Alloactinosynnema sp. L-07: one gene and its partner. The protein of the gene in region 1 interacts with the protein of each later gene in a pairwise test. Links are inferred from orthologs where the notes say so. Each region holds a gene or a part of one and is shown on either strand. Other genes may lie near its edges.

The links.
Region 2: the proteins of thrS (region 1) and rplA interact in binary tests that used the Escherichia coli proteins (3 or more experiments, as listed by UniProt). The link is inferred for Alloactinosynnema sp. L-07 from one-to-one orthologs.

The regions. Positions count from the first base shown.
Region 1 is NZ_LN850107.1:3,304,947-3,320,448, reverse strand. Bases 4,603-7,513 are described here. They hold thrS (threonine--tRNA ligase), read left to right. Parts: upstream 4,603-5,005; coding sequence 5,006-7,021; downstream 7,022-7,513. Other genes in these bases: BN1701_RS14650 (cupin domain-containing protein), read right to left, coding at 7,288-7,513; BN1701_RS14660 (DUF305 domain-containing protein), read left to right, coding at 4,603-4,772. Outside these bases: BN1701_RS14680 (AAA family ATPase), read left to right, coding at 1-1,405; BN1701_RS14675 (MbtH family protein), read left to right, coding at 1,534-1,731; BN1701_RS14670 (hypothetical protein), read left to right, coding at 1,764-2,492; BN1701_RS14665 (LVIVD repeat-containing protein), read right to left, coding at 2,537-3,967; more of BN1701_RS14660, read left to right, coding at 4,137-4,602; more of BN1701_RS14650, read right to left, coding at 7,514-7,731; BN1701_RS14645 (HIT domain-containing protein), read left to right, coding at 7,817-8,371; BN1701_RS14640 (YceI family protein), read right to left, coding at 8,368-8,931; BN1701_RS14635 (MarR family winged helix-turn-helix transcriptional regulator), read left to right, coding at 9,031-9,510; pgsA (phosphatidylinositol phosphate synthase), read left to right, coding at 9,757-10,368; BN1701_RS14625 (phosphatidylinositol mannoside acyltransferase), read left to right, coding at 10,365-11,297; BN1701_RS14620 (glycosyltransferase family 4 protein), read left to right, coding at 11,294-12,418; BN1701_RS14615 (NUDIX hydrolase), read left to right, coding at 12,415-13,392; BN1701_RS14610 (elongation factor G-like protein EF-G2), read right to left, coding at 13,668-15,502. UniProt on the Escherichia coli protein: Catalyzes the attachment of threonine to tRNA(Thr) in a two-step reaction: L-threonine is first activated by ATP to form Thr-AMP and then transferred to the acceptor end of tRNA(Thr). The rate-limiting step is amino acid activation in the presence of tRNA.
Region 2 is NZ_LN850107.1:5,251,482-5,266,817, reverse strand. Bases 5,533-8,277 are described here. They hold rplA (50S ribosomal protein L1), read left to right. Parts: upstream 5,533-6,417; coding sequence 6,418-7,137; downstream 7,138-8,277. Other genes in these bases: BN1701_RS23615 (hypothetical protein), read right to left, coding at 7,263-8,030; rplK (50S ribosomal protein L11), read left to right, coding at 5,873-6,304; nusG (transcription termination/antitermination protein NusG), read left to right, coding at 5,533-5,790. Also shown: BN1701_RS23680 (bifunctional diguanylate cyclase/phosphodiesterase), read left to right, coding at 1-1,261; rpmG (50S ribosomal protein L33), read left to right, coding at 1,635-1,799; BN1701_RS23660 (MaoC family dehydratase N-terminal domain-containing protein), read left to right, coding at 1,877-2,335; BN1701_RS23655 (MaoC/PaaZ C-terminal domain-containing protein), read left to right, coding at 2,332-2,730; BN1701_RS23650 (hypothetical protein), read left to right, coding at 2,834-3,049; BN1701_RS23645 (PLP-dependent aminotransferase family protein), read left to right, coding at 3,112-4,218; preprotein translocase subunit SecE, read left to right, coding at 4,506-4,913; more of nusG, read left to right, coding at 4,984-5,532; rplJ (50S ribosomal protein L10), read left to right, coding at 8,292-8,864; rplL (50S ribosomal protein L7/L12), read left to right, coding at 8,930-9,316; BN1701_RS35950 (hypothetical protein), read right to left, coding at 9,650-9,847; BN1701_RS23600 (ABC transporter ATP-binding protein), read left to right, coding at 10,074-11,255; BN1701_RS23595 (ABC transporter permease), read left to right, coding at 11,252-12,040; BN1701_RS23590 (ABC transporter permease), read left to right, coding at 12,043-12,882; BN1701_RS23585 (MCE family protein), read left to right, coding at 12,879-14,231; BN1701_RS23580 (MCE family protein), read left to right, coding at 14,228-15,262; BN1701_RS23575 (MCE family protein), read left to right, coding at 15,259-15,336. UniProt on the Escherichia coli protein: One of the primary rRNA binding proteins, it binds very close to the 3'-end of the 23S rRNA. Forms part of the L1 stalk. It is often not seen in high-resolution crystal structures, but can be seen in cryo_EM and 3D reconstruction models.

The DNA of each region.
Region 1 (15,502 bases):
CACGGTGGAGGGTCTGGGCCAGGTGGAGACCGCGCGGGCGCTGCTGGGGCCCGACGCCGAGCCGCAGGACGTCGCCCCGCTCGACGTCGTCGCCGCGTACCTGCGGCTGGATCTGCCGGGGCCCGGCCGGATGGCCGAGGCCGAGGCCATGGCGCGGCGCGCGGCCGAGGTCGCCGAGCGGGTGCCGCTGCCGGTCGTGGCGTGCCAGGCCTGGCAGCTGCTGGGCGCCCTGGTCCGGCCGCGTGACCCGAAGGAGGCCGCGCACTTCCTGGAGCGCAGCCGGTCCATCGCGGTCCGCCACGACCTGCCGATCTGGGAGATCCACGCGCTGGTCCGGCTGGGACTCAACGACGCGCTGCAGGACGCTGGCATCGAGCGACTGGAACAGGCGCGGCAGAAGGCATCCCGCATCGGCGCGGTGACCGCCCGCTACCAGGCGGAGGTCAACATCGCGCTGCAACTGGTGCTGCGCGGGGACTTCGCCGCCGCCCAAGCGGTCATCGACCAGGTGCTGGCGGCCACGACCCGGCTCAAGCTGATGGAGATCACCCAGTTCATGCTGCTCAACCGGGCGGTGCTGGCCGCCCACCGAGGGCGGCGCAGGGACATGGACCGCGCGCTCGCCGAACTGCGCAAGTGGGACGTCGAGCCCGGCCAGCACCTGTCCAGGGTGCACGGGCTGGCCAAGGCGTTCTGCGCGCTGCTGGAGGAGGACCGGGCCGCCGCCCGCCATGAGCTGTGCCTCGCGCTCGACGCCGAGACCCGCAACCCCACCCCGTTCCGCCTGGCCGGGCGTAACGGGCTCAACTTGCTGCTGGCCGCGCTGGAGATGGAACTGGACCCGTCTGACTTGCGCTCGGTCACCGAGGCCCCGGGCGGCCAACTGCGCTGGGACCGGCAGTTCGCGCTGTTCGCCGAGGCCGTGCTGGCCGGCCGCGACGGCCGCGCGGACGCCGCCGCCGCGCTGGTCGCAGACGCGCTGCGGGTCGGCGAGCCCTACGCCATGGGCCGACACCTCGGCCTGCGCCTGGTCGCCGAGGCCGCCCTCGCCGACGGGTGGGGCACCCCACTGGACTGGCTGCGCGAGGCCGAGTCCTACTTCCACGACACCGACGTCGCCGCCGTCGCGGGCGCCTGCCGCTCCCTGATGCGCCGCGCGGGCCACCGGGTCACCCAGCGCCGGGCCGGGGTCGCCGACATCCCGCCGTCGCTGCGCGCGGCCGGGATCACCGCGCGGGAGTACCAGGTGCTGCGGCTGCTGGTGGGCAGGCTGGGCAACCAGGAGATCGCCAAGACCCTGCACCTGTCGCTGCGCACGGTCGAGAAGCACGTGTCGAGCCTGATGTCCAAGACCGGCCAGCCGAACCGGGTCGCCCTGGGCAAGTTCGCCGTCGCGGACGAGTGAGTCCAATCCCTGCCAATCCTGCCAATCTTGCCAATCCAGTCCACTCGCCTCGGCAATGGCTCTGGGGCGGCGCGCGGGCGCGAGCAAGGCTGGTCGGGCAACGATCTCGCAGCGACGGAAGGACTGCCGTGACCAACCCGTTCGAAGACGCCGACGGCCGCTACCTGGTGCTGGTCAACGAGGAGGGCCAGCACTCGCTGTGGCCCGCCTACCTCGCCGTCCCGGCGGGCTGGACCCAGGTGTTCGGCGACGCGCCCCGGCAGGAGTGCCTGGACTACACCAACGAGCACTGGACCGACCTGCGCCCCAAGAGTCTCGTCGATTAGCGGGCCGTCCGAGGTCAACTTAGGCTGCCGGAATGCGGACGCGGGTTTCCTTCGTGCTGGCGGGAATCGATGCGGCCATTGTGGACATCGTGCCCCTGCTGGTGCGGCGGTGGCGGGAGCTGGCGTTCGCCGACGACGGTGTGCTGGTAGTGGACGGTGGTCGGCGCGAAGGGCTCGCCGTCGAGGCGGGAACGCACCCGGCCGCCGGGACGCGCTACAGCCTCGTGACGGTGGGGGAGCGGGCCGGGCACTTCGACATCGAGTTGGTCGAGGACGGCGACTCCGTCTTCGCCGCGCGCATCGAGCAACGTGGTGACGTGCCGATCGAGTTCGAGTTGACCAAGCCCGCGCGGCGTGCCGTGCTCCGGTTCGCGGGTGAGGTGGATGGCCCGTGGCCGATCGGCGGGCATGTCAGTGGGGACGCGCGGATCGACCTCGACAGGTTGCCAGGAGACGGCGACCCGCCAGTCGTGATGTCGATCGAGCACCCGCGGCTGGTGGGTGACCTGCGGGCGTTCGTGCGGGCCGTGGACGGCGGCTGGCAGGTCGACGTCGACGTTCACCTGCGGGGCAACGGGATACACCGGGTCGTGCTCGCGCCGGTGATCATGTTCGTGGGTCGACGGGCGGTCCGCGACCTCATCGACAAGGTCGCGGGCGAACTCGACGCCGTTGTCCAGGGGCTTGATCCAGTGAAGGCGGCCGACCGGGTGGCGCGGAGGTTCTTGGACTCCGTTGCGCGGTACCGGATCCAGACATGAAAGAGAGGGGCCCGCGTGGACCCCTCTCTTCCGTTGCCTAGCGCTTACTTCTTGAAGTGGTACTGAGTCTGGACGTTCAGCTCAGACCACTTGTGGCCACGCGCGACGTTGGTGCGGGCGTCGTTGATGTCGATGACATCGAAGCCCTTGCCGATGTCGGAGGCGTAGATATAGCCGTTGTAGTAGTACGCGGACCAGAAGCCACCGGACTCGCTCGGGTTGGCCGCGGGGCCGCGCTCGAAGAAGCCGATCTCCACCGGGTTGGCCGAGTTGGTGAAGTCGATGACCTGCAGACCGCCCATGTACCAGGCCTGGACCATGATGTCGCGGCCAGGGATCGGGAGCAGTGAGCCGTTGTGCGCGACGCAGTTCTCCGAGTCGGTCTGCGTGCGGTTGATCTTGTAGAAGCTGCGGAACTCCAGCTTCCGGTTGTCGCCGCGGCCGGTGATGTCGTAGATGCCGTCGGCACCCCGGGTCGCACCGATCTTCGGGTTGCAGGTCGCCGCGCCGCCGCCGCCGAGCTCGTCGGTGAAGACGACCTTGGTGCCCTCGTTGTTGAAGGTCGCGGAGTGCCAGAACGCGAAGTGCGCGTCGTCCTGGACGGTGGTGATCACCCGTGGCTTGGCCCGGTCGGAGATGTCGAGCAGCACGCCGTCACCCATGCACGCGCCCGCGGCCAGGTCCTTGGCCGGGTAGACGGTGATGTCGTGGCAGCCGCTGGTCGGCACGACGTAGCCGGTGTCGACGTTGCCCGGCTTGCCGGGGTTGCCGCCGTTGGGGAACAGGTTCGGCGTCGCGACGATGGCCGCGGCGGCCGGGTTGTTCAGCGGAACCTTGATGATCGAGATCTTGTCGTGCGGCGGCTTGCACTTCGACAGCGACGCCGCCGGGCTGTAGGACGAGACGTAGAGGTAGACGTCCTTGCCGCGCTTGTCCGGCACCAGCGTGTGCGTGTGCGACCCGCAGTCGGTCTCGACCGCGGTGATGTACCTCGGGTTGGTCTTGTCGCTGATGTCGAAGATCTTCATGCCCTCCCAGTACGGCTTGGTGCCGTCGGGCTGGGCGACCGAGTTGCAGGAGTTGTCGCTGCGGCGCGAGTCGGTGGACACGAACAGCAGATCCCCGCTCACGGAGACGTCGTTCTGGGAGCCGGGGCAGAGGACCTGGCTGGTGATCGTCGGCTTCTTCGGGTGCTTGATGTTGTAGATCGTGAAGCCGAGGTAATTGCCCGCGATGGCGTAGTCGCCGGTGAACGCCAGGTCGGTACCCACCGAGCCTGCACCGGCCAGCGGCGCGGTCGCGGGGATGTTGGCGATATGGCTGATGTTGGGACTGGTGACGATTTCGTCCGGCGCTGGGAATTCGCCCTGCGCGGACGCAGCGGGCAGGCCCAGCAACGTCGATGCCAGGATCGTCGCAGCTCCGATGATCGCCGCGGGCGCGGTGCGGCGCCGGTCGCGTCGGGGTGATGGCACGCGTGTACCCCTCTCGTGGAGTCGGGAACCGCAGTATGGCCCGTCTGTCATCTCCTAACCAGCTTTATTTGTCGCGTTTCTTCGTCATTTGGGAATGGTTTGTTGTGTGGCGGATCGGCGGGGTAAGTTCCCTCGGGCTCAATGCGGATGCCGGTAAGGGGATGTCCAGATGAAGTCGTTGCGCCATTTGGTCGTCAGTGTCCTCGCGGCGGTGATCGCCCTCGGGATCTCCGGCTGTGGTGACGATGTCGCGCGACCGGACAACCCGGTGCTGCAACCGGGGAAGCCGGGGGAAGATAACAAGACGCTGTCGCCGGACGAGGCGGTCTCGGCCATCCCGACCTACAAGCCGAACGAAGCAGACATCACCTATGTCCGCGACATGATCGTCCACCACCGGCAGGCGGTGGAGATGACCGCGCTGGTGCCCCAGCGTGGGCGCAACGAGCAGGTCAAGGGTTTGGCCTCAAGGATCTCCGACGCCCAGCAGCCCGAGATCGAGGCGATGAACCGCTGGCTGAGCACCAACTTCCAGCCGCCGGTCGACCCCGGCCACGGCCATGTGCCCGCCGACATGCCGGGCATGGCCACCCCGGAGCAGCTCGCCGCCCTCAAGCAGGCCTCGGGCGCCGAATTCGACAAGCTGTTCCTGCAGCTGATGATCAAGCACCACGAGGGCGCCATCGCGATGGCCAACAAGGCACAGCAGTCCGGCGCGGACGTGAAGGTGCAGGAGATGGCCGACCACGTGGTCGCCGAGCAGGGCGACGAGATCCGCCGCATGCAGACGATGCTCGCGGGCTGACCCGGAGTTACCGAGGTCGACGAGTCGGTGGTCTTGGACGACACCGAGGAGGGCCCGGACGCGGTGCGGGTGTTTCCTGTCCCCCGGTTATCCACAGGCAGACGAAACCGGGCGGCGGCCTGCCCGGGCGGCTCGATAACATCCTCCTGTCGAGGTCACAAGACCGTGATCGCGCGAGAACCCGAGGAGTCATCGTGTCCGAGCAGCCCGCATCCGTCGCACCCGCCACGAGCGTGGTGGTGTCGGCGGGCACTACCGCGGGCGCGGCGGTCCGTGAGGCCGGGCTGCCCGGCAAGGGGCCGGACGCGATCGTGGTCGTGCGCGACCAAGAAGGCAGGCTGCGCGACCTCTCGTGGAGCCCCGACGCCGACGTGACGGTCGAGCCCGTCGCCGCCGACACCGACGACGGCCGCGCGGTGATCCGCCACTCCTGTGCCCATGTGCTGGCCCAGGCCGTGCAGCAGCAGTTCCCGGCGGCCAAGCTCGGCATCGGCCCGCCGGTGCGCGACGGCTTCTACTACGACTTCGCCGTCGACAAGCCGTTCACCCCGGAGGACCTGCAGGCGCTGGAGAAGCGCATGAAGGCGATCATCAAGGGCTCGCAGCGGTTCTCCCGGCGCGTGCTCGAGTCGGTCGAGGCCGCCAAGCAGGAACTGGCCACCGAGCCGTTCAAGCTCGAGCTCGTCGACATCAAAAGTGATGTGGACGACCCAGAGGTGATGGAGGTCGGCGGCGGCGAGCTGACGATCTACGACAACCTCGACCCGCGCAGCGGCGACCAGGTCTGGGGCGACCTGTGCCGCGGCCCGCACGTGCCGACGACCAAGCACATCCCCGCGTTCAAGCTGACCAGGGTCGCCGCGGCCTACTGGCGGGGCAACGACAAGAACCCGCAGCTGCAGCGCGTCTACGGCACGGCATGGGAGTCGCAGGAGGCGCTCGACGCCCACCTGGTGCTGCTGGCCGAGGCCGAGCGCCGCGACCACCGCAAGCTGGGCGTGGAGCTGGACCTGTTCAGCTTCCCCGACGAGATCGGCTCCGGCCTGGCGGTGTTCCACCCCAAGGGCGGGATCATCCGCAAGGCGATGGAGGACTACTCGCGCTCCAGGCACGAGCAGGAGGACTACGAGTTCGTCTACTCGCCACACATCACCAAGGGCACGCTGTTCCAGACCTCCGGCCACCTCGACTGGTACAAGGACGGCATGTACCCGGCGATGCACCTCGACGCCGAGCACGACGAAGAGGGCAAGGTCCGCAAGCCCGGCCAGGACTACTACCTCAAGCCGATGAACTGCCCGTTCCACAACCTGATCTTCCGCTCGCGCGGCCGGTCCTACCGCGAGCTGCCGCTGCGCATGTTCGAGTTCGGCTCGGTCTACCGCTACGAGAAGTCCGGTGTGGTCCACGGCCTCACCCGCGTGCGCGGCATGACGCAGGACGACGCCCACATCTTCTGCACCCCCGAGCAGCTGCAGGACGAGCTGAAGTCCCTGCTCTCGTTCGTGCTTGGCCTGTTGCGAGACTACGGCCTCGACGACTTCTACTTGGAACTGTCGACCCGCAACGAGGAGAAGTACGTCGGCACCGACGAGGCCTGGGCGGTCGCGACCGACGCGCTGCGCGAGGCCGCGGAGTCCTCGGGGCTGGACCTGGTTCCGGACCCGGGCGGCGCGGCCTTCTACGGCCCCAAGATCTCCGTGCAGGCCAAGGACGCGCTGGGCCGGACCTGGCAGATGTCGACCATCCAGGTCGACTTCCAGCTGCCGGAGCGCTTCGAACTGGAGTACACCGGCTCGGACGGCAACCGTCAGCGCCCGGTCATGATCCACCGCGCGCTGTTCGGCTCGATCGAACGCTTCTTCGGCGTCCTGACCGAGCACTACGCGGGCGCCTTCCCGGCGTGGCTGTCCCCGGTCCAGGTCATGGGCATCCCGGTCGCCGAGGATCACGTCGAACACCTGCTGCAGGTGTCGAAGGCGTTGCGGGCCAAGGGAATCCGGGTTGAGGTCGACGCCTCGGACGACCGGATGCAGAAGAAGATCCGCAACCACACACTGCAGAAGGTGCCCTTCCTGCTGCTGGCAGGGGCGAAGGACGTGGAGTCGGGTTCGGTGTCATTCCGCTTCCGCGACGGAACCCAGGTCAACGGCGTCGCGGTAGACCAGGCAGTCGCCGCCATCGAGGGCTGGATCGCCCGCAGGGTGAACGAGTCCCCAACCGCGGAGACCTTCTCGCCCGCCGAGTGAGTCGTGGGGGAGCGGCCGACCAGGTCGCTCCCTCCTTAGGATCAGCACCCACAGAACGCAAGCGGCCTGGGCCGTGGGCACCTGATTGGGTGGTTCGCCTTGATTTGGGGCCCCTCGAATGGGCCTGCGCGGGCTAAAAAGGTGGGCGAGGTGAAGCCCACCCGCGCCGAAAGTTTAGGCCCATTCACCCCAAATCAAGGCGAACCACCCAATCAGGCCGCTGGGTTCGGCCCGTTGCGTTTCGTGGGGGCTGGTGGTGGACCTGCCTACACAGACTCGGTCGCGAACCGTGCCCGCAGCTCTGTCAGCGTCTCGGCGTCCGGCGTAGTCCCGGCCCTCATCAACTCATCGATGAGCCGGAAGTAATCCTCGTAGCCCGCTGGGGTGAAGGTTACGATGCACGCCGCAGGCTTGTCCGACACGTTGCGGAACCCGTGTGCCTCCCCTCGCGGAACCGACACCACCCCACCCGCCGGAACCAGCACCGCCGACTCGCCCGTGTCGAACGTGATCTCACCCTCAGTCACCACAAAGTCCTCCTCATGCCCATGGTGAACATGCGGCGCCGCGCCGATCGCGCCGGGAGGAAGGATCTGTTCGACGATGGCCAGACGGCCGCCCGTGTCCTTGCCGGAAAGCAGCACCCGATACTCACCCGCCACGGCTTGAAGACGGTCGACATCGGCGGGGGATTTGATCAGCAGGCTCACACCGGGAGCCTACGAACCGCTGGTGGCGGGCAACATGGCCAATCCACGACAACTGGCCGCACCCGGCAGGCCCTAGGATCGGTGCATGGCCGCCGCACACGAACCGGAGCTCGTCGCCCAGGACGGGGTTGGGGTTCCTGATGCCCTGCAACGGCTCTGGACGCCGCACCGGATGGCCTATATCCGCGGTGAGAACAAGCCCGAGCACGATGAGCAGGACGGGTGTCCGTTCTGTGGGCTGATCGCCCTGGACGACGCCGACGCGCTGATCATCGCGCGCGGGGAGCTCGTCTACGCGGTGCTCAACCTCTACCCGTACAACCCCGGCCACCTCATGCTGCTGCCCTACCGGCACGTGGCCGACTACACCGAGCTGACGCGGGCCGAGACCGTCGAACTGGCGGAGTTCACCCAGCGGGCGATGGTGGTCGAGCGCAAGGTGGCCGCTCCGCACGGCTTCAACATCGGGATGAACCAGGGCGTCGTCGCGGGCGCGGGCATCGCCGCGCACCTGCATCAGCATGTCGTTCCCCGGTGGGGCGGCGACTCGAACTTCATGCCGGTCGTCGGCCACACCAAGGTGCTGCCACAGCTGCTCAGCGAGACCCGCGCTCTACTCGCGAACGCCTGGACTGCTTAAGCGTCCTGGCGGAGGACGGCCTCCAGCTCGATGTGGATGTTGATCTTGTCGGACACCACGGCGATGCCGTTCTGGACGCCCTCGAAGTTCACGTTGAAGTCCTTGCGGTTGATCTCGGCGTCGCCCGAGAAGCCGATGCGGGTGCCGCCCCACGGGTCGGGGCTGAAGCCGTTGAGCTCGAAGGTCAGCGGCACGGTCTTGGTGATGCCTTTGAGGGTCAGTTCGCCGTCGAGGACGTAGCGGTCACCCTGCGCGCGCACGCCGGTGCCGCGGTAGGTCAGCGCCGGGTAGGTGTCGACCTCGAAGAAGTCGGCCGACTTGAGGTGGCCGTCGCGCTGCTCGTTGTGGGTGTTGATGGTGCTCAGGTCGATGACGACCTCGACGCTGGAGGTCGCGAGGTCATCGGTGGTGACCAGGTGGCCGGACACGCCGTCGAAGCGGCCACGGACCTTGGTGACCACCAGGTGCCGCACGGTGAAGCCGACGTCGGAGTGCGAGGCGTCGATGTCCCAGGTGCCAGCGAGGAAGCCGGGGATCTCGGTCAGCGTGGGGGTGCTCATGGAGTCTCCTTGGATAGTTGAACGCTTAGTGGTTGAGCGCTCAACAGAGACTCTAGCGCACATCCGTTGAGAGCTCAACTATGGGTTAGAATGTGAGACATGGCAGACACCCGATGGCTCTCCGACGGCGAACAGGAGATATGGCGCGCGTTCGTCACCATGCTCAGCGCGCTCAACGACCAGCTGGATCGCCAACTACAGCGCGACTCGACGATGCCCTACACCTACTACGAGATCCTGGTCGTGCTGTCCCACGCCCCGGGCAGGCAGATGCGGATGAGTGAGCTGGCGGGCCTACGCGGCTCGTCGCGCAGCAGGCTGTCGCACGCGGTCTCGCGGCTGGAGGAGGCGGGCTGGGTCGAGCGCCGCGAATGCCCGACCGACAAGCGCGGCTCGCTGGCCGTGCTCACCGACACCGGCTTCGCCGCACTCGCCGCCGCCGCGCCCGGCCATGTCACCGAGGTCCGCGAGAAGCTGTTCGACCGGCTGACCCCCGAACAGGTGCGGGTGCTCGGCGAGATCAGTGTCGCCGTGCTCGACGGCCTCGACCCGGACAGGTTGCTGCTGGGCCGCGGGTAAACCTGCTGATCGGCCGAGGGATCGAGGCGGTTAGGGCGTGTCCTGTGGATCTTGGTGGGTGGGATTCGTGATCCGCTTGGTTCCTGGGCGTGCCGCGGGGGCGGTCGCGTACTGGTTGTCCGTGGCCGTTCCCGCGGTGCGGTCAGGGGTCAAGCGGGCGCGGATAGCGCCCGCCATGATCCGCAGGACATGCCCTAGGCTGCCCGGGCCAGTTGGTCTCACCGGATAGGTGCACTCGACGCCCCCATGCTGAATATCTTCGCTCGTGCCTCGGTCAACCGCGTCACCGATCCGATCGGTGCGTCGCTGGTGCGGATCGGCTTCACCCCGAACGTGGTGACGGTCGTCGGCACCGTCGGCGCCGTGGTGGCTTCGCTCTGGCTGTTCCCGACCGGGCACCTGTTCGTGGGCACCGTCGCGGTCACCGCCTTCGCGCTGTTCGACCTGATCGACGGCGCCATGGCGCGCGCGCAGGGCGGCGGCACCCGCTACGGCGCGGTGCTCGACGCCAGTTGCGACCGGATCGCCGACGGCGCGCTGTCCAGCGCCATCGTCTGGTACTGCTTCGCCGTGGCCGACAACCGGACGCTCGCCGCGGCCGCGCTGATCTGCCTGGTCGCGGGCCAGGTGATCTCCTATGTGAAGGCCCGCGCCGAGGCGGCGGGCCTCAGCGCCGACGGCGGCGTGGTCGAACGCGCCGAGCGGCTGATCATCACCCTGGTCGGGACCGGACTCAGCGGCCTTGGCGTCCCCTACGCGCTGCACGTCGCGCTGTGGGTGCTGGCCGCGGGCTCGGTCGTGACCGTCACGCAGCGGCTGCTCGCGGTGCGGCGAGCGGCCAAGGAGGAGAGCGCATGAACTTCGGCGAACGCCTCGCCGGCCTGGGCTACGCGGCCGGGTGGCGGCTGGTCAGGGTGCTGCCCGAGAGCGTGGCCAAGGCCGTGTTCGGCTTCGGGGCCGACCTCGCCGCGCGCCGCCAGGGCCCGGGCGCCAAGCAGCTGCGGGCCAACCTCGCCCGCGTCGTCCCGCAGGCGGGCGAGGACGAACTGGACGAACTCGTCCGCCAAGCCCTGCGGTCCTACGCGCGGTACTGGATGGAGGCCTTCCGCCTGCCATCGATGGACCACGACGCCGTCCACCGCTCCATCAACGCCGAGGCCACCGGCCATGAGAACCTCGACGCCGCGCTCGCCGAGGGCAACGGCGTGATCCTCGCGCTGCCCCACTCGGGCAACTGGGACGCGGCCGGGGTGTGGATGGTGGGCCTGCACGGCAAGTTCGCCACCGTCGCCGAGCGGCTCAAGCCGGAGTCGCTCTACCGCCGGTTCGTCGACTACCGCGAGTCCCTGGGCTTCGAGATCCTCGCGGCCAGCGGCGACGAGCGGTCCCCGTCGGAGGTGCTGGCCGAGCGGCTGCGCGCCAACGGCATCGTCTGCCTGCTCGCCGACCGCGACCTGACCCCGTCCGGGATCCCGGTGACGTTCTTCGGCGCCGAGACGCGCATGCCCGCGGGCCCGGCCTACCTCGCGGCGAAGACCGGTGCGGCGCTGCTGCCGGTCGGGCTCTGGTTCACCGAGGACGGCTGGGGCCTGCGGCTGCACCCGCGGATCCGGGTGACCGGCATCGACGGCGTCCAGGCCGCCACCCAGGCGCTCGCCGACGTGCTGGCCGGTGACATAGCCGCGCACCCGGCAGACTGGCACATGCTGCAGAAGCTGTGGGTCGAGGACTTGTCCGCCGACCGCCAGAAAGCGCTCGCCGCGCGGGAGGAACCCCGGCAGCCGTGAGGATCGGGATTGTGTGCCCCTACTCCTTCGAGGTCCCCGGAGGAGTGCAGGCCCACGTGCTCGACCTGGCCAGGGCGCTGCGGGCGCAGGGCCACGAGGTCGACGTGCTCGCCCCGGCCGACGAGGACGCCGAGCTGCCCGACTTCGTCCACCCCGCCGGGCGCGCGGTCGGCATCCCGTACAACGGGTCGGTGGCCCGGCTGTCCTTCGGCCCGGTGTCCTACGCGCGGGTCCGCCGCTGGATCCGCGACCACGACTTCGACGTGCTGCACCTGCACGAGCCGACCGCGCCGAGCCTGTCGATGCTGGCACTGATGATCGCCGACGGGCCGATCGTGGCGACCTTCCACACCTCGACACCGCGCTCGCGCACGCTGAGCGCGCTCCAGGGCGTGCTGCAGCCGTTCCTGGAGAAGGTGACCGCCCGCATCGCGGTGTCGGCGCTGGCCCGGCGGGTGCAGGTGGAACACCTGGGCGGCGACGCGGTGGAGATCCCCAACGGCGTCGACGTCGGCTTCTTCCGCGACGTGCCGCCGCTGGCGGGCTACCCGCGAGCGACGGGCACGATCGGCTTCGTCGGCCGCTACACCGAACCCCGCAAGGGCATGCCGGTCCTGCTCGACGCCATGCGGCGGCTGGACCTGCCGGACGTGCGCCTGCTGGTCGTCGGCCGCGGCGACGCCAACGAGCTGCGTCAGCTGGCCGGTCCGGAGCTGGCGGGCCGACTCGACCTGCTCGGCCAGGTCGACGACAAGACCAAGGCACGGGCGCTGCGCAGCGTCGACGTCTACTGCGCGCCGAACACCGGCGGCGAGAGCTTCGGCATCATCCTCACCGAGGCGATGTCCGCGGGAGCCGCCGTCGTCGCCAGCGACCTCGACGCCTTCCGCCGCGTCTTGGACGACGGCCGCGCCGGGGTGCTCACCGCGGTCAACGACTCCGACGCCCTAGCCGCAGGCCTGCGCTCGGTCCTGACCGACCCGGCCCGCCGCGCCAACCTGATCGCCGAGGGGGAGCGGCGCGTGGCAGCCTTCGACTGGTCGGTCGTGGCGAACCAGGTCCTGCGGGTCTACGAACAGGCGGTCGCAGCCGACCCGCGCGGGGTGGGTGAGGTGCCGTGACCGGCCTTGAGATCACCCTCCTCGTCGTCGTCCTGGCGCTGGTCGTCGTCATCGGCGTCTGGCTCGTCGGCACCGCCAACCGCCTCGACCGCCTCCACATCAGAACCGACGCCGCCTGGGCCGCCCTGGAGGCAGCCCTCGCCCGCCGAGCCGTCGTCGCCAGGGCCGTCTCCGGCGTCCTCGACCACGACCGATCCGACCCCCTCCGTGCGGTGTCGGAACGAGCCGAGCGGGCCGCCCGCCCCGACCGCGAGGCCGCCGAGAACGAACTCACCCGCCACCTCGCCGCCGTCGACCGCCAATCCCTCCCCCTCACCCTGGCCGCCGAACTGATCGACGCCGAACACCGAGTCGTCATCGCCCGCCGCGTCCACGGCGACGCAGTCCGCGACACCCTGTCCCAGCGACGGCGCCGGTTCGTCCGCTGGTTCAAACTCGCGGGCACGGCCCCGGAACCGCAGTACCTGGAGATCGCCGAACCCGAACTGGGCGAAGAAGTCCCCCGCCCAAGACCCGCCGCCCGCGTGGTCCTCCTCGACGCCGACGACCGCGTGCTCCTGTTCCACGGCCACGACCCCGTCCGCGCCGAGGACACCTACTGGTTCACCGCGGGCGGCGGCGTAGAGCCGGGCGAAGACCTCAGAACAGCCGCCTCCCGAGAACTGGCCGAGGAAACCGGCGTGGAACTCCCCCCGGAAGCGCTAAAAGGCCCCCTATGGCGTCGACGCGTCGCCTTCAGTTTCGAGGGCCGAAATTACGACGGCGAGGAATGGTTCTTCCTCGGTCACCTCCCCGACGGCGTCACAATCGACACCACCGGATTCACCACCTTGGAATCCCAAACGATCGCCGAACACCGCTGGTGGACCACCACCGAACTCCGCCAGACCACCGACACCGTCTATCCCGTACAACTCGCCGACTTGATGACCTCAGTCCGCGACTGGGACGGCACCGTAAAAGCAGTCCGCTAACCAACCCAGACCAAGCCAGACCAGGCCGCACGGAAGAAGCGGAAGAAGCGGAAGAAGCGGAAGAAGCGGAAGAAAGAGCCGACTCCCACAGAACGCAAGGGGCACAACAGAACGGCCTGTTTGGGTGGTTCGCCTTGATTTGGGGGAAATGGGCCTAAAATCGCGGTGCGGGTGAGGTTCCTTGAGCTCGCCTTTTGACCCGCACAGGCCCATTTCGAGGGGCCCCAAATCAAGGCGAACCACCCAAACAGGCGCCGCCGCGTAAAACGGCCGAACTACGCGAATTGCGCAGCAAGAGACTCCGGCAACGGATCGAACCGCGCAAACCCCCGACTGAACGTAGCCGACCCAGAAGTCATGGACCGCAACTCGATCAGATACCGGGGCAACGCCGTCGCAGGCACCTCAGCGAGGATCACCGTGTACCCATCACTATCCGACTCGGTCCCCAACACCCGCCCCCGCCGCGAAGAAAGATCCCCAAGCACCGTCCCCAAATGCTCATCCGGCAACCGCACCCGCACCGAGTCGATCGGCTCCAACAACGAGATCCGCCCGTGCCCGGCCGCGTCCTTCAATGCCAATGACCCGGCCGTCTGGAAAGCGGCGTCCGACGAGTCCACGCTGTGCGACTTCCCGTCGACCAGCGTCACGCGGATGTCCACCACCGGATGCCCACCATGCAACCCACGCTCCAACTGAGCCCGCACACCCTTCTCCACCGACGAGATGAACTGGTGCGGCACCGCCCCACCGACCACCTTGTCCACGAACTCGAACCCCGACCCGGTCGGCAGCGGCTCCACCTCGATATCGCACACCGCGTACTGCCCATGGCCGCCCGACTGCTTCACGTGCCGTCCGTGCCCGCGCGACGGCGCCGCGAACGTCTCTCGCAGCGACACCTTCACCGGCTCGGTCTCCACGTCCGCCCCGCCCGCGCGCAGGCGGGCGAGCACGACGTCGGCGTGGGCCTCGCCCATGCACCAAAGGACCAACTGGTGGGTCTCGGGATTGCGGTCCATCCGTAGCGTCGGGTCGCCCGCGACCAGCCGGGACAGGTTGCGCGCCAAGGTGTCCTCATCGCTGCGGGTCTTGGCGACCACGGCGACCGGGAGCAGCGGCTCGGGCATCTGCCACGGCGCCATCAGGATCGGGTCCTCCGGCGCGGACACGGTGTCCCCGGTCTCGGCCGAGCCGACCTTCGTCAGGGCACAGAGGTCGCCCGCCACGCAGTAGGGCACCTCGCGCAGGTTCGCGCCGAGCGGTGAGTAGATGTGGGCGACGCGCTCGTCGACGTCGTGGTCCTCGTGGCCGCGGTCGGCGAGCCCGTGGCCGGAGACGTGCACCGACCGCTCGGGGCGCAGGGTGCCGGAGAACACCCGGACCAGCGACACCCGCCCGACGTAGGAGTCGACCGCCGTGCGCACCACCTCGGCGGCCAGCGGACCGTTCGGGTCGGCGCTCAGCGCGGCGTGCGGTTTGCCGTACGGGTCGGTGACCATCGGCAGCGGGTGTTCGAGTGGGGACGGGAAGGCCCTGGTCAACGCCTCCTGCAGCGCGGACAAGCCGACGCCGGTCTGCGCGCACACGGGGATCACCGGATGGAACGAGCCCCGGGCGACCGCGGTCTCCAGGTCGGCGATGATCGTCTCGGTGTCGATCTCCTCGCCCGCCAGGTAGCGGTCCATGAGGGTCTCGTCCTCGCTCTCGGCGATGATGCCTTCGAGCAGTTCGTCCCGCGCCTCGGCGACCCTGGCCAACTCGCCCTTGTCCGGCTCACGCACGGTCGGCGGATGTCCGGCGGAGTGGTCGAAGTGGCGTTGGGTGATCAGGCCGAGCAGACCGTCCTTGGTTGGCAGGTACAGCGGCAGCACCCCCGCGCCGAACGCCGCCTGGCACTGGGCCAACTCGCCCGCGAAGTCGGCGCGCGGATGGTCGAGCCGGGCGATCACCAGCGCGCGCGGCATCCCGACGGCGGCGCACTCGTTCCACAGGGTGATCGTCGCGGAGTCCACGCCTTCGGCCGCGCACACCACGAACAGGGCGGCGTCGGCGGCACGAAGACCCGCGCGCAGCTCGCCGACGAAGTCCGCGTAGCCGGGGGTGT
Region 2 (15,336 bases), 1.9 Mb from region 1 along the record:
TAGGCACCCCGAGTCGGTCGTGCTGCGGATCGACCTCGACATCCTCGCCACCGTCTCCGACGCCCTCGGCTACGCCTGGAGCGACCGGATGGTCGTGGCCGCGGGCCGCCGCCTGCGCGACGCGATGGGTTCCGACGTCGCCATCGCCCGGTTGGAGGGCGGCGCGTTCGCCGTGCTGCTGGTCGACACCGACGACGCGCAAGCCCACGCGACCGCCGAGCGGCTGCGCGCGATCCTGGCGGCGCCCTACCCGGTCGATCGGCTCACTGTCGAGGCCAACTCCGTTGTTGGCTACTCGATGCCGCAGTCGGTAGACGGCGAGTCCCGCTCGGTCGAGCTGGACGTCGACGCGCTGCTGCAGCGGGCCGACGTCGCCCTGCGCGCCGCGCGGACCAGCGGCGAGCACGTGCGCGCCTACCTGCCCACCATGGGACAGATCTTCCTGCGCCGCTTCCAGCTGGTCACCCAGTTCCGGCAGGCGCTGGAGACCGGCCAGGTCAAGGTCCACTACCAGCCCAAGGTCGCGCTGCCCAGCCGCCAGGTCCTCGGCGTCGAGGCGCTGGTGCGCTGGCGGCACCCCGAGTTCGGCAAGCTCGACCCCGACGAGTTCGTCCCCGCCGTCGAGGCCGCGGGCCTGGTCGACGCGCTGACCGGGTTCGTGATGGACCAGGCGCTGATCCGGGTGCGCAAGTGGATGGACCGCGGGCTGCGGATCTCCGCGGCGGTCAACCTGTCGGTGCGCAGCCTCGACGACGCCGCGTTCCCCGACCGGGTCGCCGCGGCCCTGGCCAAGCACGGCGTGCCGCCGGAGCTGCTCACCCTGGAGCTGACCGAGTCCGGCGTCATGGCCGACCCGCAGCGGGCCTTGCCGGTGCTGCGCAGGCTGCACGCGCAGGGCGTGGTGCTGGCCGTGGACGACTTCGGCACCGGCTACTCGTCGCTGGCCTACCTGCGCCAGCTGCCGGTGGACGAGGTGAAGATCGACAAGAGCTTCGTGCTCGGCATGGGCACCGACCTCGGCGACCTCGCCGTGGTGCGCTCGATCGTCGAGCTGGGTCACTCGCTGGGTCTGACCGTGGTCGCCGAGGGCGTCGAGGAGGATGTCGCCCGCGACCAACTCGCTGCGATGGGCTGCGACGTCGCGCAGGGCTATCTGATCTCCCGGCCGCTGTCGGAAAGCAGACTCGAAGCGTGGTTGCAAGCGCGAACCACGCAGGCCAAAGGCTTGCGTGACGAGACCGTGCTGACCTTGCTCTCCTAAGCCCACCCCCCGTTTTGGAGCTGGCGGCGAGGCTGTGTAAAGTTACGCCCGTCCCCAGGGACAGGCCCCTTTAGCTCAGTCGGCAGAGCGTCTCCATGGTAAGGAGAAGGTCTACGGTTCGATTCCGTAAAGGGGCTCGGCAGATCGGCCGCGAGGCACCGGAAATATCTGCGGTGTCGCGCGGCTTGATCCATGTCAAGCAGTACCAACGGCAGTAACCCAAGCGGTGTAGCTCAGTCGGTAGAGCAAGCGACTCATAATCGCTGTGTCGCCGGTTCAAGTCCGGCCATCGCTACGCAGATCCCAACCGGGGCAAGCCCCCGGACTCCCGTCCTTGGTGGTCGGGTTCTCTGGTCATGTAAGGAAGGTTGTTGTGGCTTCTACTGACGTGCGGCCGAAGATCACGCTCGCGTGTGAGACTTGCAAGCACCGCAACTACATCACCAAGAAGAACCGGCGCAACGACCCGGATCGCCTTGAGATGAAGAAGTTCTGCCCGAACTGCAAGACGCACCAGCTGCACAAGGAAACCCGCTGACGCCTGCGTCAGTGCGCGCGTGAGGCCGTCCCAGGTGCTGGGGCGGCCTTCGCTGTGTGTTGGGTAGGTTGTTCGCCGTGGCACTGGACCAGTCGTTTGTGGGACGCGCGTACCCGCCGTCCGAGATCTATGAGGTCAGCCGGGCGAAGATCCGGGAGTTCGCCGAGGCGATCGGGGACACCAACCCGGTCTACCTCGACCCCGAGGCGGCCCGTGCGGCCGGGTATGTGGACGTGACGGCCCCGCCGACGTTCACCACGATCATCAACCTGGCGGCGATCAACTCGATCGTCTCCGACCCCGAACTCGGCCTCGACTACTCGCGCATGGTCCACGGCGACCAGAGCTTCGAGTTCCACCGCCCGGTCGTGGCCGGTGACCGGCTTGTAGTGCACGCCTACGTCGACAACATCATGAGTCGGGCCGGGAACGACTTCATCACCCTGCGCGCCGAGATCAGCGCCGAGGGCGGCGAGCCCGTGGTGACCGCCAAGGCGCAGCTGGTGGTCCGCGACGCCGAGGAGGAGCAGGCATGACCAGCGTCGGCGACGAGCTGCCCACCATCGAGGTGACGATCACCCGCGCGGACCTGGTCCGCTACGCGGGGGCCGCGCTCGACTTCAACCCGATTCACTGGAACGAGCGGTTCGCCCGCGAGGTCGGACTACCCGACGTGATCGCCCACGGCATGCTCACGATGGCCGTCGCGGGCCGCGTCGCCACCGACCTCGGTGGCGAGATCGTCAGCTACAGCGCCCGCTTCACCCGGCCCATCGTGGTGCCCGACGACGACAAGGGTGCGGTCGTCGAGGTCAGCGGCAAGATCGGCGCGATCAACGACGACGGGACGCTGCGGATCGACCTTGTCGCGAAGTTCGACGGGAAGACCGTGCTCGGCAAGCCGGTCGCCGTCGTCCGCCCGCGTTCATAGGTTGTTCGAGGAAACGTCACTGGACACCATTGCGGTGACCTCCATTCGGGTGCAGGCTGGGCACGCTAAGTGATCGCAATCACCTGATCCGAAGGACGTTTCCGTGGCTGTGAACCTGAACAAGCTCGTCGACAAGGCCTACGAGGACAAGAGTCTGGCCGAGCTGCTCGACGCGCCCCCGTCGGCGCTGGAAGGCCTGACCGCCAAGCACGACGAACTGCTCGCCGAGCTGGGCATCAAGTCGGTCGGCGACCTCGCCAAGTGGAAGTACGCCGAGCGCGCCTCCGCGATCGCCGCCCTGGCCCCGTTCCAGGCCTGAGCCGTCGACGCGCGGGGAGCCCCCGAAAGGCTCCCCGCGCGCGGTTCATCTAGATTTCACGCGTGACGGCCAACGAACTCATCTCCTTCGCCCGTGGCGCCCCTTCTCTCGACATCATCGATGTCGACGGCCTCAAGGCCGCCGCGGACGCCGCACTCACCACCGACCCCGGCGGCGCGCTCGGCTACGGCACCGCTGTCGGCTACCCCCCGCTGCGCAAGTTCCTCGCCGACCTGCACGGCGTGCCGGTCGAGCAGGTGCTGGTCACCAATGGCTCGATGCAGGCCGACGCGTTCCTGTTCGACGAGCTCGTCGTGGCCGGTCAGCCGGTCATCGTCGAGAAGCCGACGTACGACCGCACCCTGCTGGGCCTGCGCGGCCGCGACGCCGACGTGCGGCCGGTCTCGCTGGACCTCGACGGCATCGACACCGAGGAACTCGCCGCGCTGCTCGAAGGCGGCCTGCGGCCGACGTTCGCGCACATCATCCCCAACTTCCAGAACCCGGCAGGCTACACGCTGAGCCTGGCCAAGCGCAAGCGCCTGCTGGAGCTGGCCGAGCAGTACGACTTCGTCATCTTCGAGGACGACCCGTACGTGCGGATCCGCTTCGCGGGCGAGACGCTGCCCTCGATGCTGGAGCTCGACGAGGGCCGCGGCCGCGTCGTGTTCGCCAGCTCGTTCTCCAAGACCGTGGCGCCGGGCACCCGCGTCGGCTACCTGGTCGGCTCGGCCGAGCTGATCAAGCGGGTCTTCGTCCGGGCCACCAACACCTACATCTCGCCGAACATGCTCGCCCAGGCGATCGTGCACCAGTTCTGCGTCAGCGGCGGCATGGAGCGCTCCATCGCCACGGTCAACGCGGCGCTGGCCGAGCGGGTGCAGGTGCTGTGCGCGGCGCTGGAGAAGCACATCCCGGAGGCGAAGTTCACCGCCCCTGAGGGCGGCTACTTCATGTGGGTGGACCTCGGCGACGGCGTGGACGTTGCCAAGCTGCTGCCCGCGGCCGAGGAGCGCGGTGTGACCTTCGTCAAGGGCACCGACTTCCTGCTCGAAGGCGGCGAGTCGACGCTGCGCATGGCCTACTCGGGCGTGCGGGTCGACCAGATCGAAGAGGGCATCACCCGCCTGGCCGACGCGCTCGCGTCGCTGCGGGTAACCGCCAGTTGATCGAACGCGGGACCGGCTCGGGGTACTCGGTTGCGGTGCCTCGGGCCGGGTGCCGTATGCTTCCGTGCTTGAGCGCCCTGGCCGGTTCCACTTGGCTATAAAGTGGGTTGGTCAGAGGCGCCTGAGCGCGGCCCATACGGGCCTCGCGAAGGGGTGTAGCTCAATTGGTAGAGCAGCGGTCTCCAAAACCGCAGGTTGCAGGTTCGAGTCCTGTCGCCCCTGCGTTTGCGTCCGAGTGCGGCTGACCCCGCACCGGACCGGGTAGTACACATCGAGTGGAGGATGGCGTGGCCGAGGACAAGGAGCGGGAAGAGGGGCAGGAGCGCCCTTCTCGTCCGGTCACCGCCGCTGCGCGGCGTGAGCGTCGCGGCACGGCCCGTCCGGCCGCCCGCCAGGACGCCGACGGCAAGGTGGACAAGGCCAAGTCCGTGGCCAAGTCCGACGCCGACGCGGCCGACAAGAAGGGCCGCCCGACGCCCAGCCGGGACCGCAAGGACTCGAAGGGCTCGATCTTCGCCCGGATGGCCCGGTTCCTCCGCGAGGTCGTCTCCGAGCTGCGCAAGGTCATCTGGCCCACGCGCAAGCAGATGATCGCCTACACCACCGTGGTGCTGGTGTTCGTGGCCTTCATGATCGCCCTCATCTCGGGCCTTGACCTCGGCCTCGGCAAGGGCGTGTTCTGGCTGTTCGGCTGATTTGCGCCCGACGCGGCGCACCGGTCGAATACCCGGAGCACGTGATTCATGAAAGGAAGCGAGACCAACTGTGACCTCCGAGAACGGCGCCGCCGACGGTAGCGAGCCGACCAGCCTCACCGACGACGAGGAGCTCCTCGAGTCGGCCGACGGCCAGGTCGAGTCCACCGAGGCCGACGCCGCGGACGACTCCGCCGACACTGACGACGCCGCGGAAGACGAAGCGGACGTCGCCGAGGTTCCGGCGCAGGCCGCCCCCATCGACGAGGCCCCGGCCGACCCGGTCGCCGAGATGCGCGACGCGCTGCGCCGCGCCCCGGGCGACTGGTACGTCGTGCACTCCTACGCGGGCTACGAGAACAAGGTCAAGACCAACCTCGAGACCCGGATCCAGACCCTCGACATGGAGGACTACATCTTCCAGGTCGAGGTGCCGACCGAAGAGGTCACCGAGATCAAGAACGGCCAGCGCAAGCAGGTGCAGCGCAAGGTGCTGCCCGGCTACATCCTGGTCCGCATGGAGCTCAACGACCCGTCGTGGTCCGCGGTGCGCAACACCCCCGGTGTGACGGGCTTCGTCGGCGCGACCTCCAAGCCGTCGCCGCTGACCATCGACGAGGTGCTGAAGTTCCTGCTTCCGCAGGTCGAGGAGGCCAAGCCCGCGAAGGGTTCGGCCACCGCGCAGTCGCGCGGCCCGCAGGTCGAGGTGGACTTCGAGATCGGCGAGTCGGTCACCGTCATGGACGGCCCGTTCGCCACGCTCCCCGCCACGATCAGCGAGGTCAACGCCGACGGGCAGAAGCTGAAGGTCCTGGTGTCGATCTTCGGCCGGGAGACCCCGGTCGAGCTGTCGTTCACCCAGGTCTCCAAGATCTGACCGGTCCGCTTCGGGCCGGACAGCCATCGGGGGCGCAGCCATTCGCGCCCGGTGGACAACGCGATAACAGGAAAGTACGGACATGCCACCGAAGAAGAAGAAGCTCGCAGCGATCATCAAGCTGCAGATCAAGGCGGGCCTGGCCAACCCGGCCCCGCCGGTCGGCCCCGCGCTGGGCCAGCACGGCGTCAACATCATGGAGTTCTGCAAGGCCTACAACGCCGCGACCGAGTCGCAGCGTGGCACCGTGGTGCCGGTCGAGATCTCCGTGTATGAGGACCGCTCGTTCGACTTCAAGCTCAAGACCCCGCCCGCCGCGCGCATGCTGCTCAAGGCCGCCGGTGTGGAGAAGGGTTCGGCTGAGCCGCACAAGGTCAAGGTCGCCAAGGTGACCTGGGACCAGGTGCGCGAGATCGCCGAGACCAAGCAGGCCGACCTCAACGCCAACGACATCGACCAGGCCGCGAAGATCATCGCCGGTACTGCTCGGTCGATGGGCATCACGGTCGAATAAGCAGTTCGCAAGACCCAGCAAGTGTGGGAGGACCAGGCGCTGGTCCGCACCACGACTGATCCGGACGCTCGGGATTTCCTGCCCAGGGCGTGCTACGAAATTGAGGAACAGCAATGGCAAAGCGCAGCAAGGCCTACCGTCAGGCCGCCGAGCTGGTGGACAAGGAGCGGCTCTACACCCCGCTCCAGGCCGCTCAGCTCGCCAAGGAGACCTCCAAGGTGAAGCTGGACGCGACCGTCGAGGTCGCCATCCGCCTCGGCGTCGACCCGCGTAAGGCCGACCAGATGGTCCGCGGCACCGTCAACCTGCCGCACGGTACCGGCAAGACCGCCCGCGTCATCGTCTTCGCCACCGGCGACAAGGCCGCTGAGGCCGAGGCCGCCGGTGCCGACGCTGTGGGCTCCGAGGACCTGATCGAGCGCATCCAGGGCGGCTGGCTCGACTTCGACGCCGCGATCGCGACGCCCGACCAGATGGCCAAGGTCGGCCGCATCGCCCGCATCCTTGGCCCGCGTGGCCTGATGCCGAACCCGAAGACCGGCACCGTGACCCCCGAGGTCACCAAGGCGGTCAACGAGATCAAGGGCGGTAAGATCAACTTCCGCGTCGACAAGCAGGCCAACCTGCACATCGTCATCGGCAAGGTCTCGTTCGACCAGGCCAAGCTGGTGGAGAACTACGCCGCCGCGCTCGACGAGATCCTGCGGGCGAAGCCGTCCGCGGCCAAGGGCCGGTTCCTGAAGAAGATCACCTTCAGCACCACCATGGGCCCCGGCATCCCGGTCGATCCGGCCCGCACCCGCAACCTCCTTGAGGATGAAGTGCAGGTCTGATCTCGCATAGACCACGAACGGCCCCGCCTCGGCGGGGCCGTTCGCGTTATGCGGCCTTGTTCTTGTTCTTGTCTATGGCGTTGAGGGCGATGATCACCGCTACGGAGACGATCCACCATCACAGGTCATCCGGTCGGCTGAACGGTGGGGCACGTCTCCTTTGCGTAGTCCGAGATGATCCACTGCTCGCCCCGCGCGTCGGGGATCTTCTTGACCGTCAGCTTCCCGAGCCGGGGCCCGTCGCGGACGATCATTTCGCAGGAGCTGATCACAACGATGCCGTTGATATCAGGAACCAGTTTCATAGGGGGCGGGAAGGTTGGCTCGGCGTAGTCGTTGGCAGTGCCCACCTCGGCGTTCAGCCGCTTCATTGCGGTGAGGCAGTCAGGGGCGTTGAAGGCGTTGGCGAACTTCTGCCCAATCGCTTCGGACTCGAACCGGCTGCAGGCCTGTATAGGGGTGTTTTGGGCGATGTTGTCGTAGAGCATCCGCACGGCTTCCTTCGGTGTATCCGAGTACAGCTGTGTGCGGTTTGTCGAGCCGCCGCCCGTCTGGGCGGCCGGGAGGTTTTCGTTCGGGTCGCCGAAGTAGTGCTGGTAAGCCCATCCGGCCGCGATGAACAGGATCAACAGGAACACCAGGCGGCGGACCCACTTGCCCAGCAGCACCTTCAGCCAGAGCGGGCGGCGCTTGGCCGGGGGGAGTTCGCCGCGCTGGAACTCCTTGAAGCGCTGGAACTCCTGGAACTCGCGCCACTCCGGCGACCCCTGGAACGCTGGCGGGGGTGCTGGGACGTCGCCCGGCGGGACGTAGGGCACCTGGGGGTCGGTCGGCCAGATGCCACGGTCGCCGGAGGCGGGGGGAAGGCCCTTGGGCTCGTCGTTGTCGGCCACGTGTTCATCATGCCGTGGACCCGATTTGGAGACCGCGCCGCGCACCACGTACTCTTGCGAACGGTTCTACCGAAGACCGCTGGTTTCTTCCGACACCCCCGGGTGGACGAAGACGAAGTGCCCCGGACGTGGGCGGCCCGCGCAGGAGGACGAGGAAGTTGCCAAGCGCCATGCGCTTGTTCACGCCCCGTGCCACTGCGCCGGGGCGTTTGTCGTCTCTGGGGTGCGATACCGGCGACACCCACACGAGAGGAGGCGACCATGGCGAAGCCTGAGAAGGTGAACGCAGTCGCCGAGATCGCGGACAAGTTCCGCAACAGCTCGGCTGCCGTCGTCACCGAGTACACGGGCCTCACCGTGTCGCAGCTGACCACGCTGCGTCGCGCTCTCGGCACTGGCACGACCTATCGCGTCGCGAAGAACACCCTCGTCCAGCGGGCCGCCGCCGACGCGGGTGTCCAAGGACTGGAGAGCCTTTTCCTCGGTCCGACCGCGATCGCCTTCGTCGAAGGCGAACCGGTGGACGCGGCGAAGGTCCTGCGCGACTTCGCGAAGGACAACAAGGGTCTGGTCATCAAGGGCGGCTACATGGATGGCCGCCCGCTCACGGTGGAAGAGGTCGCGAAGATCGCGGACCTCGACTCCCGTGAGGTGCTGCTCGCCAAGCTGGCGGGCGCGATGAAGGGCAACCTCAGCAAGGCCGCCGGTCTGTTCCAGGCCCCGGCTTCGCAGATCGCCCGCCTGGCCGCTGCCCTGCAGGAGAAGAAGGCCGCCGAGGGCTCCGCCCCCGCCGCCGAGGCTCCCGCTGAGGACGCTGTCGCAGCCGAGAGCTGAACGAAACCACCCGGAAATACACCGCGCCCGCTAGACCGGGTGTGTTAGTGAAAGGAACCGCCACCATGGCGAAGCTCAGCACCGACGAGCTGCTCGACGCGTTCAAGGAAATGACGCTGCTCGAGCTGTCCGCGTTCGTGAAGCAGTTCGAGGAGACCTTCGAGGTCACCGCCGCCGCCCCCGTCGCCGTCGCCGTCGCCGGTGGCGCCGCTGCTCCGGCTGAGGCCGCTGAGGAGCAGGACGAGTTCGACGTCGTCCTCGAGTCGGCTGGCGAGAAGAAGATCCAGGTCATCAAGGTCGTCCGCGAGGTCGTCTCGGGCCTGGGCCTGAAGGAGGCCAAGGAGCTGGTCGAGGCCGCTCCGAAGGCGATCCTGGAGAAGGTCAACAAGGAGGCCGCCGAGGCCGCCAAGGAGAAGCTCGAGGCCGCTGGCGCCAAGATCTCCGTCAAGTGATCTGACGCTTCACCTCTTCCGACGGGGTCCCCGCGCAACGCGCGGGGACCCCGTTCGGCTTTGGCGCGGCGCCCCGCGCACCCACGCACCCCGCGCACCCACGCACACGCCAATCGCAACGGGCCCGGCAGAACGGCCTGTTTGGGTGGTTCGCCTTGATTTGGGGTGAATGGGCCTAAACTTTGGGCGCGGGTGGGCTTCACTTGGCCCACCTTTTTGACCCGCGCAGGCCCATTCGAGGGGCCCCAAATCAAGGCGAACCACCCAAACAGGCGCCACCGCCCAAGCCGCCCAGCCGCCTAATCCGCGGAGCCGCCTAATCCGCCAAGCCGCCTAATCCCGTCGCTCACCACCGAGCGTTCGGTCAGCCTCGAGCGCTTCGCTCACGGCGGTTCCGAAGCCGCGGCCCAACTCGATCACCACGTCACGGGGCAGGGGATTGTCCGGCCGCGGTGGCGTGAAAAGTTTGCCCGCGGCACGCAGTCGCCGCCGCAGGTCCCGTTGACGTTCGGTACGTTCGTCGCTACTCACTGCCGCATTGTGACCCGGCAAAGCGGGTCGCGCACGCCGTGACCCGCAGGTCAGGACTACTAACTGTGCGCTAGGTCATACCCGGATTCGTGCGGCAAGGCCCATCCAGGTACGTTCCCAACTCGTCGGTAACTTCTCCAGTAACCCGGAGGGTCCGCCGTCGTTGCATGGAAGACACCGTTCACGCAGGCGGAGCGGTCGGTGGAGCTGAGTTCCGGGAGGTTCGATGGGCGCCGAGGTGGTCATCGAGGGTCTGACCAAGTCCTTCGGTAAGCAGGCCATCTGGCGGGATGTCACTTTGACCTTGCCCCCAGGTGAGGTGTCGGTGATGCTCGGCCCGTCGGGTACTGGCAAGTCCGTCTTCCTCAAGTCGATGATCGGCCTGCTCAAGCCCGACCGCGGCAAGTGCGTCATCAACGGCGTCGACATCGTCACATGCAGCGAAGCCAAGCTCTACGAGACGCGCAAACTCTTCGGCGTCCTCTTCCAGGACGGCGCGCTGTTCGGGTCGATGAACCTCTTCGACAACGTGGCGTTCCCGTTGCGTGAGCACACGAAGAAGTCCGAGGCCGAGATCAAGCGGATCGTGCTGGACAAGCTTGAGTTGACCGGTCTGCAAGGCGCCGAGAAGAAGCTTCCCGGTGAGATCTCCGGCGGTATGCGCAAGCGTGCGGGTCTGGCGCGGGCGTTGGTTCTTGACCCGGAGATCATTCTGTGTGACGAGCCGGACTCGGGTCTGGACCCGGTCCGCACGGCGTATCTGTCGCAGTTGCTTATCGATCTGAACGCGCAGATCGACGCCACCATTCTCATCGTCACGCACAACATCAACCTGGCGCGCACGGTGCCGGACAACCTGGGCATGTTGTTCCGCAAGGAATTGGTCATGTTCGGTCCGCGCGAGGTGTTGCTGACCAGTGACGAGCCCGTGGTGGAGCAGTTCCTCAACGGTCGTCGGCTCGGGCCGATCGGCATGTCCGAGGAGAAGGACGCCGCCCAGATGGCCCGCGAGCAGGCGCACGCCGACGCCGGGCACTCTGACGGGTCGTCGGATGAGGACCTGCGTGGTGTCGTCCCGCAGATCGAGCCGACCCCGGGCATGCCGGTCCGCCAGGGCGTTCGCCGACGCAAGGACCGCGTCATGCGCATCCTGCACACGCTGCCGCCGGCGGCGCAGGAAGGCATCATCCAGTCGCTGACCGACGAGGAGCGCGCCCGCTACAACGTGCACTCGCACCTGAAGCCCGCCCCGCAGTCGGTCAACGCGCACCGGCCGCAGCCGGTTCCCCGGCAGGCGCCGCGTCCGGTGGGCGACCCGCCGCAGAGCTTCCACGGCGACCTCTCCGACACCCAGGTGGCTCGGCTGCCCGAGTCGTCATGGCCGCAGCCGCCCGGCGGTGGAAAGTGACCACCGCGACCGCCAACTTCCCCGGAGCCGGGGCACTTCGGGAGACCGGGCGCCTGTTCGCGCTCGGTCTCGACGTAGTGGTCAACGTCTTCCGGCGGCCGTTCCAGGCCCGTGAGTTCATCCAGCAATGCTGGTTCATCGCCAGCGTCACGATCCTGCCGACCGCGCTGGTCGCCATCCCGTTCGGCGCGATCGTGGCGCTGCAACTGGGCACGCTGATCGTGCAACTCGGCGCGCAGTCGTTCACCGGCGCGGCCAGCGTGCTGGCGATCATCCAGCAGGCTGCGCCGCTGGTGACCGCGCTGCTGGTGGCGGGCGCGGGCGGGTCGGCGATCTGCGCCGACATCGGCTCGCGGACCATCCGCGAGGAGATCGACGCCATGGAGGTGCTCGGCGTCTCCCCGGTACAGCGGCTGATCGTGCCCCGCGTGCTCGCGATGATGCTCGTCGCGGTGCTGCTCAACGGCCTGGTCAGCGTCGTCGGCGTGATGGGTGGCTACTTCTTCAACGTCGTACTGCAGGGCGGCACGCCCGGCGCCTACCTGGCCAGCTTCTCGGCCCTGGCGCAGCTGCCCGACCTGTGGATCTCCGAGCTCAAGGCGCTGATCTTCGGGTTCATCGCCGGTGTCGTGGCCGCCTACCGCGGCCTCAACCCGAAGGGCGGCCCGAAGGGCGTCGGCGACGCGGTGAACCAGTCCGTCGTCATCACCTTCCTGCTGCTGTTCTTCGTCAACTTCGTGCTGACCGCGGTCTACCTCACGGTCGTCCCGGCTAAGGGGAGCTGATCATGGCCTCCGTGACCGACACCGCCAAGAAGGTCGTCGACCGTCCACTCCAGACGCTCGACAACCTCGGCGACCAGCTCTCGTTCTACATCCGCGCGCTGGCGTGGATCCCGCGCGCGCTGCGCCGCTACATGCGCGAGACCATGCGGCTGCTGGCCGAGGTCAGCTTCGGCAGCGGCGCGCTCGCGGTCATCGGCGGCACCGTCGGGGTCATGGTCGGCCTGACCGTGTTCACCGGCATCGTCGTCGGCCTGCAGGGCTACGCCGCCCTCGACCAGATCGGCACCGCGGCCTTCTCCGGTTTCGCGTCGGCCTACATCAACACCCGCGAGGTCGCGCCGCTGGTGGCGGGCTTGGCGCTGTCGGCGACGGTCGGCTCCGGCTTCACCGCGCAGCTCGGCGCCATGCGGATCTCCGAGGAGATCGACGCGCTCGAGGTCATGGCCGTGCCCAGCCTGCCGTTCCTGGTGACCACCCGGATCATCGCGGGCTTCATCGCGGTCATCCCGCTCTACATCATCGGTTTGCTGTCGTCGTATTTGGCGTCCAGAACGATCACGGTCTATTTCTATGGCCAATCGGCGGGCACCTACGACCACTACTTCAATCTCTTCTTGCCACCTGAGGACGTGTTCTGGTCCTTCGGCAAGGTGCTGATCTTCGCGATCATCATCATCCTGACCCACTGCTACTACGGCTACAACGCCAGCGGCGGCCCCGCGGGCGTGGGTATCGCCGTCGGCCGCGCGGTGCGGACCACGATCGTGACCGTCGCGCTGGTGAACTTCTTCATCGGCTTCGCGATCTGGGGCACCACCACGACAGTGAGGATCGCGGGATGAGCACGCGAAGCCTCGGCAAGACGATCCGGCGCAGGCTCCTGGGCCTGGCGTTCATCGCGGTGATCATCGGCCTGGTCGCCCTGAGTATCGCGATGTACAACAAGGCGTTCACCCCGGTCGCCAAGGTCACCCTGACCACCGACAAGGTCGGCAACCAGCTCGCGGTGCACTCCGACGTCAAGGTCCGCGGCCTGGTCGTCGGCGAGGTCCGCAAGATCACCCCGACGGCCGACGGCGCCGTGCTGGATCTCGCCATCGATCCCGAGAAGATCGACGTGATCCCCAGCAACGTCGCGGCTCGGTTCCTGCCCAAGACGCTGTTCGGCGAGCGCTATGTGTCGCTGCAGATCCCCGAGCAGGCCGCCGCCGACTCGCTGAGTGCAGGCGACAACATCAAGCAGGACAAAACGATCAAGGCCGTGGAACTGGAGCAGGCCTTCGAGAGCCTGCTGCCGGTGCTGCAGGCGGTGCAGCCGCAGAAGCTGTCGAGCACGCTCACCGCGATCTCGACCGCGCTGCAGGGCCGCGGCAAGGACCTGGGCACCACCCTGGCCGACCTCGGCGAACTCGTCGGCGACATCAACCCGCACCTGCCTCAGCTGCGCGAGGACCTGCGCAGCCTGGCCACGGTCAGCGAGACCTACGGCGACGTCACCCCGGACCTCGTCGCCGCGCTCACCGACCTGACGGTCACCTCCAAGACCGTCGCCGAGCAGCGCGCCAACCTCGACCTGCTGTTCGCCTCGACCACCACCGCGGCCCGCGACCTGGAGTCGTTCCTGCGCGCCAACAGCGCCAACCTGATCCAACTCGCCGACTCCGCCCGTCCGACGCTGGAGACGCTGGCCAGGTACTCCCCGGAGTACCCGTGCCTGCTCAAGCTGATGACCGAGGGCGTGCAGGTGGTCAACCAGGCGCTGGGCATCGGCACCAACAAGCCCGGCCTGCACGCCACCATCGAGGTCACGGTCAACCGCGGCCCGTACAAGCCGGGCAAGGACGAGCCGCGCTACGAAGAGGACCGCGGACCGCGCTGCTACGACTTCGCCCAGTTCCCGCAGCCGTTCCCGCAGACCCCGCCGGACGGCCCGCTCAAGGACGGCGCGTCGATGCCGCCCGCGGCCCGCCCAGCGCAGGACGGTCTGCTGCCCGGATCGAACACCGCGCAGTACACGACCCCCAACGGCGCGGGCGCCGACGGGCTCGGACTGCCCAACTCGCCGCAGGAGATCGCCTTCGTGTCCCAGCTGATCGCCCCGGGCATGGGCTTGAGCCCGGACCAGGTGCCGTCGTGGAGCACGCTGCTGCTCGGCCCGGCCTTCCGCGGCGCGGAGGTGAGCTTCCAATGAGAGGTCTCGCCGCCCCGCTGATCAAACTGGCCCTGTTCATGGCGATCACGATCGCCGCGACCGGCGTGCTGGCGATCAGCATCGCCAACACCAACCTCAGCTCGACCGAGTCCTACACGGCCCGGTTCACCGACGCGACGCTGCTGCTGCCCGGCGACGACGTGCGCATCGCGGGTGTGCGGGTCGGCCAGGTCGAGGAGGTCTCGGTCGCCGACCGCAAGCAGGCGCAGGTCAAGTTCTCCGTCGCGTCCGGCCGCAAGCTGCCCGCGTCGGTCACGGCCACGATCAAGTTCCGCAACCTGGTCGGCCAGCGCTACATCTCGCTGACCCAGGGCGCGGGCTTCGACCCCAACGCCGTGCTCAAGCCGGGCGACAACATCCCGCTGGAGCGCACCCGGCCCGCGCTGGACCTGACCGAACTGTTCAACGGCTTCAAGCCGCTGTTCCGCGCGCTGTCGCCCGACGACGTCAACAAGCTGTCGTACGAGCTGATCACGGTCCTGCAGGGGGAGGGCGGCACGGTGGAGAACCTGCTGGCCCACACCGCGTCGCTGACCACAGCCATCGCCGACAAGGACGCGGTGATCGGCGAGGTGATCACCAACCTCAACGGGGTCCTCGGCGCGGTCAACTCCCGCGGCGAGCAGCTCTCGCAGCTGATCGTGCAGGTTCAGCAGCTGGTCAGCGGCCTGGCCGAGGACCGCAAGCCGATCGGTGACGCCATCGACGCGCTCGGCGGGCTGGCCACCAGCACCTCGGGGCTGCTCCAGCAGGCCCGTGAGCCGCTCAAGCAGGACATCGCCGCGCTCGGCCACCTCACCAGCAACCTCAACGCCAACGAGAAGACCGTCGAGCACTTCATCCAGTTCATGCCGACCAAGCTCAGCACGCTGACTCGCACGGTCAGCTACGGCTCCTGGTTCAACTTCTTCCTCTGCGAGGCCACCGGTGACATCGGCATCCCGGGTCTGATCAGCACACCGATCAACATCCCGATCTTGCCAGCGAACCAGGCGAGGTGTCTGTCGTGAAGCCGTTCCGGTCCCGCAACCCGATCCCGATCGGCATCGTCAGCCTGGTCACCATCGGCCTGCTCATGGTCGCC